2 regions of the Ferdinandcohnia sp. GQ5 genome follow, and region 1 is predicted to be linked to the other one. Evidence: predicted binding sites of a transcription regulator. Region 1 holds the regulator's gene; the other holds the start of a gene.
The links. The regulator Rex, encoded in region 1, represses fermentation and respiration genes when NADH is low (regulators of the CRP and FNR family bind a similar motif). The targets are predictions, from matches to a motif close to TTGTGAAATATTTCACAA.

Region 1 (3,420 bases):
TTGGTATTGAGGCTGGTTCTGAGAACACCCAAGAAATTATGGCCTTGGTAAAATCTCTACCACTGCTTATAATCGTAGTTTCCATTATTGGGCCAATCCTTGAGGAAATTATCTTTCGCCAAATTATTTTTGGTTCCTTATATAAAAAATTTAACTTTTTCATTTCTGCCCTGATTAGTTCGTTAATCTTTGCAGTAGTGCATATGGACTTTACGCATATTCTGATTTATACAGCGATGGGCTTTACCTTTGCCTTCCTTTATGTACGGACAAAACGGATTATCGTTCCAATCTTTGCACATGTTGCAATGAATACTTTTGTTGTAGTGGTTCAAACGATTTTTGCAGATGATATAGAAAGGATCATGAAGCAAGCCGAGAAGCTGCAACAGACATTTATTGGAGGCTTTTAATTTATGCGAAGAACTTCACCTTTTGTAATGGGCATCATTTACACGCTAATGGGGATTCTGTTTACCTATATTGCGATTAATAGTGCAACAGAGACCGTTTGGAACTTCTCTACCATCCTTCTAGCACTTGTCGCAACATTCGACTTTGGTGTGGCTATCCGAATGTTTGTCCTTCACAGTAAAATAAAAAAGATCTCAAAAACAAAAAAATAACCTCACAACGGAGGTTATTTTTTTTATAGACTTCCCTACTCTATCGAATTTGCCGCTTCCATTTCTGCTTTTAGTGCCTTCCTGTAGGCACTTTTTGATACAAGAATACTGATTTCATATAATCCGAATAACGGTACTGTAACCATTAAATGCGAGATTATTTCAGGAGGTGTGATTAAACCTCCGATGACTAATAGAATAAAATACGCGAACTTTCGTATTTTAGATAGAAACATCGGTGTTACTATTCCCAATCTTGTTAAAAACATCACAATAACCGGCAGTTGAAACAAAAAGCCAAACGGTAAAGTCAATTGCAACAGGAATTGAAAATATTCGTTAATTCCAATCACCTGATTTATATCAAGGCGTACCGCTAACCTTGTCATAAAGTTCACTACAAACGGGAACAAAATAAAGTAGGAGAAAGAAACTCCTATTAGAAAAAGGATTACCGAAAGCGGAATATAACTCAAGGTTACCTTTCTTTCCTTTTCATATAAGCCAGGACTGATGAAGGCCCAAAGTTGATAAAGGAGAAAAGGAGATGAGATAACAAGGGCAATGATAAAAGCAAATTGCATATAGATTTTAATTGGATCTGTCATACGAAAAGCATTCATTGTCAGCTCTTTTGCTTCCTCTGCATTTTGCAAATAGAGAATAACTGGCTCTGCGAGAAAAAAGCTTCCTAATGCAACAATGAAGAAGAAAACGACTACGTAGATCAGTCGTTTTCGTAACTCTCCAATATGATCATAGACGGACATTTCTTTTTCATTCATGTGACTCATCCTATCATTACTTCACATCTTGAGTTTCATTCTTCTTAACATCATCATCGTCATCGTCTGCTAAACCTTTTGTTGCGTTTTTAAACTCACGCAATGTATTACCCGCTGCTTTTCCTAGTTGAGGCAACTTCTTCGGTCCAAAGATTAATAACGCTGCAAATACAATCAATAAAATACTACCGAATCCAAGACTTCCCACTGTAAGTCACCTCCCTACAATTATAAGATCTATTATTATTCTTCACTTGAATCATTTGAATCATTTGAATAATGCTTTAAGAAATATACAAGGGCTTGTAGTTCTACGGCCAAATCAATATGGTGAACCCGAATATGTTCAGGCACATTGATTCGTGCTGGGGTAAAATTAAGAATACCCTTGATCCCTTTATTAACCAAGCGGTCTGTAATCGACTGAGCTGCCCCAACCGGCACCGTTAGAATAGCCACCGTTACATCATCAGGCAATTCTTTTTCCAGGTCATCAAGATGGTGTACCTTTACTCCACCAATACTACTACCTACCTTATTATAATCCACATCAAACGCAAGCTCAATTTTTGTATTATTATTTTTTGAAAAATTATAATGTAAAAATGCTGTACCTAAATTCCCTACACCGATTAAAGTAACCTTCGTTAACTCGTCTTGATCTAAGGTCTTACTAAAAAAGGATAATAAATAATTGACATTATAACCATACCCTTTTTTTCCCAATGCTCCGAAATAAGAAAAATCTCTCCTAATTGTTGCGGAATCAACCTTAACCGCATCACTTAGTTCTGCAGATGAAACCCTCTGTTTTCCTGAGGCATGCAAATTTTTCAAAAATCGATAGTAAAGTGGCAGCCTTTTGGCAGTTGCTTGTGGTATTTTTGATTGTTCAAGATTCACCTTAATTCCTCCACTAACTTGGAACTAACTATAGCTCCCTTATAAAATCTCCGTTCTTTCCACCTGTTTTTTCAGCCAAATAAGTTGGTCCAATGACCATTCCTTTATCAACCGCTTTACACATATCATAGACAGTTAGCGCACAAACAGATGCAGCAGTAAGTGCTTCCATTTCGACACCTGTACTGCCCTTTGTTTTAACTGAAACCGTGATATTTAAAATATATTCATCTTGGATTGTCCAGCTAAAACGTATATCAACGCCCTTTAATGCCAATGGATGACACATCGGAATTAACTCTGACGTCTTTTTGGCTGCCATAATCCCGGCAACCTGAGAAACAGCAAGGACATCACCCTTACTAACCTCATTATTTATTATTTGCTCATAAATGATTTTATTTACAGTAATACTTGATTTTGCAATTGCTGTACGGACAGTATCTGCTTTTTCCGTAATGTCGACCATCTTGGCACGACCTTGCTCATTAAAATGGGTAAATGATGACATAAACAAACCCTCCCATAAACTATACACTATTTTAACACATCTGTCTTTGATACATCTGTGAACAATATCATTGCAGTTGCTCTAATTAGACAATATAAGATACACTGATGATAGAAACAAGAGGTGAAATAACATGATTTTACTACAAGTAAATCAGCTCAAAAAGTATTTTGCTGCTGATCTTATATTATCGAATATAAAGTTAGAAGTACAAACTCGTGACCGTATTGCCATCGTTGGACGAAACGGTGCTGGAAAATCAACACTTTTAAAAATTATTGCTGGCCATATGTCTCATGATGGCGGTGAAATTATCAAACCGAAAAGTGTTACCATTGATTACCTCGCTCAGAATACAGGACTTGAATCGAGTTTGACCATCTGGGAGGAAATGCTAACTGTTTTTGCCTCCTTACAAAAGCTTGAAAAAGACCTTAGAGACTTAGAGGTTAAAATGGGAGACCCATCCCTCTTTGAAAATCCGGATGATTACCAAAAATTACTTGAAGAATATGATCAGCTACAGGTTGATTTTAAGGAAAAGGGAGGCTATCAATACGAAGCTGATATTCGATCCATTCTACATGGTTTTAAT
Region 2 (3,420 bases), on a different contig from region 1:
GGTGGTCAAGAGGAAAACTCCGGTTGTGATTTGCTAATCGGAAAAGTGGTCTAGTTTCATGTCAATAAGGAACTGTATAGTAATGGAAGGATCAATCAAGAAAAATTAGGGGCGGTAAGCCGATTGGCAGGAAATTATTACGCGAAAATAGGAGAGGTTTTTGAAATTGAGAGACCAAAGTAGTCATGATTGGTCTCTCTTTTTCTTTTTCCTTTGATATTGACTTTGGCTTTGGTTCTGATTTTGACTTTGGTTTTTGTTTTGAATTTGATTATAGTTCATGTTTTGACGTTGATTATGGTTCATGTTTTGTCTTTGATTTTGGTTCATGTTTTGGCTTTGACTAAGATTTATGTTTTGACTTTGACTATAGTTCATATTTAGGCTTTGATTTAAGTTAAAGTTTTGACTTTGGTCCTGGTTCTGGTTTTGGTTATTTTTTATGATTTCTTCAAGCTGTTTCACTTTTTCCTGAAGACTATCAATATCTTCCTGCATCTTTTGCTTATCTTGATCTGACTGGTAATCGTCTACTTGAGATTTAAAGTCATCAGAAACATCGGCATTTAGCTGAATGATTGCACCAATAGTTGCTAAAGCGTCACCGGTAGCAGATAAAACACCGCCAATTATTCCTAAGATGGTTCCACTATTGTTAGGTGGTTTATATTCAAAAGTTCCCGGAGTAGAGTTCCCGCTTTTTACACTTTTTTTGGGGTCAGTTGCAGCGGTGATAACAATAGCCCTTTTATCCTTTTCCATGAACTCCCCCCATAACTATTTCAGATATTATAGGGTCACAATTAGCCCATTTCTAATATATTCACCCAGACTTATAAAGGTGTAGAATTAGTTTTTAATAATCAAACTCTATCCTGTTTTTGTTTTAGGTACAATCTTACGAGGAGTAAAATTGATATCCTCTGATGAATAGACGGTTACGATAAGAGTTCCTCCATGTACCTTTGCACGAATTAATATTGGTTGATTGTATGTATTCTTAAAAAGAAAGTCAGGCCCATACCAACTCACCGTTGCATCGCGCCCAGGTGGTACATAGCCAACACGTTTTGTGTGAGAATAGCGTTTTACAATTTCAACACCTGCACGATCAACAGCATTGAAGAGTGTGGAGGAAGTCTGGCATATTCCACCCCCGATTCCTTCAATTAGTTCTCCCCGAATGATTTCAGGTGCAGGCTGATACCCTCTAGCAGCAGTTCGTTTTCCAACCACTTTATTAAAAGAGAAGGTTTCATTTTGAAAAAGAACATAGCTATCGATGGCTGCTGCTGATAGAGCGATATTTGTGGAGCGCTCCTTATTGGAAGAGTTAAAGTGCGTTACATACTGCCCAATCTGTTTTACTCGAATCGTTGATAATAGCTCGCTATCTACACGGGGATAAATACGCTGTATCGGTACTTCAAGGTATTCTCCTTTTCCGAAGAACGAAGAGTAAAATAATCTTGAAAATTTGTCTTTATCTAATTTTATACCCACATGTTCTTTGATAATTTCATTTGACTTGCCAATTTTTGCATCCTTTGGCTCCTCATATACCTGTTCTTCTAAATAGGTAAGAAAGTCTGTGAATTTTTTTATGTTTAAGGTGTGTATGCCGAGCAGTGGTGTAGAGTATTCAGAACGATTAATAGTTGCGATTGGTTCTCCTTTATAGGTTATGTAAAGATTATCCTGAGGATGGAACTGCTGTACAGAAAGGAAAAACAACATTGCTAACAATATTTTCAGTGTCCCCACCACCTTTTCGAAACTCTTTTTTTATAGTATGGATGGTTACTTCGAATTCCATTAAAAATAGGAGAAGTTTTTTCGTTTTAAAATTTGTAACAAATTGTTCAAATTCAAAAAAAAGCCTGTGATTTGCGTCACAACAAGGTTTAAGGCATTTATGTTAAGATAATTATTTTTTACAAATACTTCCTTCCCTTTTCTGTAACAACTTTTTGATATCTCGCATGTTATCATCATTTACACAGTGATAAGCTTTATAAAATAATTTCGCGAAATAAAATTTAGCTTCATTTTTTTCAAGATATTACGAAAAAAACAAGTAGCTAAAAAATTTTTGACAACTTTGTGAAGTTGTACACATATTCGTCACAAGCCACATAGTTGTGAATGAAGAGCATCCATTCGGAAAGGAGTACAATAATGAAAATCAAATGGTTTTTCTTATCGATGGTTATTACTATTGCCACAGTGCTTGCAGGTTGTGAACCCGTAATGGTTCTTGATCCTAAAGGCCCACAAGCCGAGAGGCAAGCCCATGATATCTTACTCTCAATTGGAATCATGGCATTCGTAATTATTGTCGTTTTTGTATTGTTAGTTTATATGCTTGTAAAATATCGAGCTTCTAAAATGCCAGAGGATTACGAGCCACCACATATTGAAGGGAATCCGTGGGTTGAAGCGATTTGTATTGGTATTCCAATCTTAATTGTGGGTTATCTATCAGTTGTTTCGGTTCAAAGTAACTACATTGTCGAGTCAGCTCCTCAAGGCTATGAAGAGCAAGAGCCATTGGTTATTTATGCATCATCCTCCGATTGGAAATGGCACTTTAGCTACCCTGAAGAGGATATTGAAACAGTCAATTATCTATACATCCCAACTGATCGTCCACTTGAATTCAGACTTTATTCATATGGTCCAATCACAAGTTTTTGGATTCCACAACTTGGTGGGCAAAAGTATGCCATGGCCGACATGATCACAACTCTGCATCTTGCAGCCGATGAGCAGGGTGAATTAATGGGACGAAATGCAAACTTTAGTGGTAAAGGATTTGCGGAAAATAGGTTTAGTGTAAATGCCGTATCTCCAAAGGATTTTGAAGAATGGGTAGATGAGGTTAAAGAAACTGCACAACCTCTCACTGAAGAAAAGTTTGAAGAGATACTAGAACCAGGTCATCTCGGACAAATGACGTTCACCGGAACTCATTTAGGGTTCGCACCACCGCCAGAGCATAACCATGGATCAGATGATACTGAAAAAGGTCATGAGGACCATGAGGATGAGCATTCAGAGCACGAAGGTCATACAGAACATAACAATCATTAATAACAGAAATAATTTGAACGCCGAATTTATACTTCAGATAGGAGTTTAAAAAGGAGGATGAAGAGGACCACGTCGACAAAAACGCCACGGCCTCATGTCTTGTCGGCACTAGCACGTCCTGTGCGTCGAAATTTCAAGTGTCCTATTCACCGGACTTTTTAAACATCATCTTCATTTGAAAGGAGTAACAACGGATGGAATTCTTCGAACGTTTTGCCATACCACATCCAAGTCCCGCCATCTATGCAGCGATGGTTGCAATTGGACTTACGGTAATTGGAATTATCGCCGGATTAACCTATTTTAAAAAATGGGGTTACCTATGGC

Region 2: qoxA (cytochrome aa3 quinol oxidase subunit II) is a predicted target of Rex. The motif match lies at 2,102-2,119, and genes of this name have one in related genera.

Annotation. Positions count from the first base shown of each region.
Region 1 covers NZ_JCAXEW010000032.1:6,794-10,213, reverse strand. The annotation lists gene AC6CHV_RS25260 (CPBP family intramembrane glutamic endopeptidase) at 1-413, shown strand, start outside; gene AC6CHV_RS25255 (YdiK family protein) at 417-626, shown strand; gene tatC (twin-arginine translocase subunit TatC) at 662-1,411, opposite strand; gene AC6CHV_RS25245 (twin-arginine translocase TatA/TatE family subunit) at 1,428-1,619, opposite strand; gene AC6CHV_RS25240 (redox-sensing transcriptional repressor Rex) at 1,655-2,314, opposite strand; gene moaC (cyclic pyranopterin monophosphate synthase MoaC) at 2,343-2,825, opposite strand; gene AC6CHV_RS25230 (ABC-F family ATP-binding cassette domain-containing protein) at 2,959-3,420, shown strand, end outside.
Region 2 covers NZ_JCAXEW010000012.1:175,637-179,056, forward strand. The annotation lists partial or broken gene AC6CHV_RS16075 (flavin reductase family protein) at 1-183, shown strand, start outside; gene AC6CHV_RS16080 (hypothetical protein) at 184-762, opposite strand; gene AC6CHV_RS16085 (VanW family protein) at 871-1,737, opposite strand; gene qoxA (cytochrome aa3 quinol oxidase subunit II) at 2,179-3,093, shown strand; gene qoxB (cytochrome aa3 quinol oxidase subunit I) at 3,288-3,420, shown strand, end outside.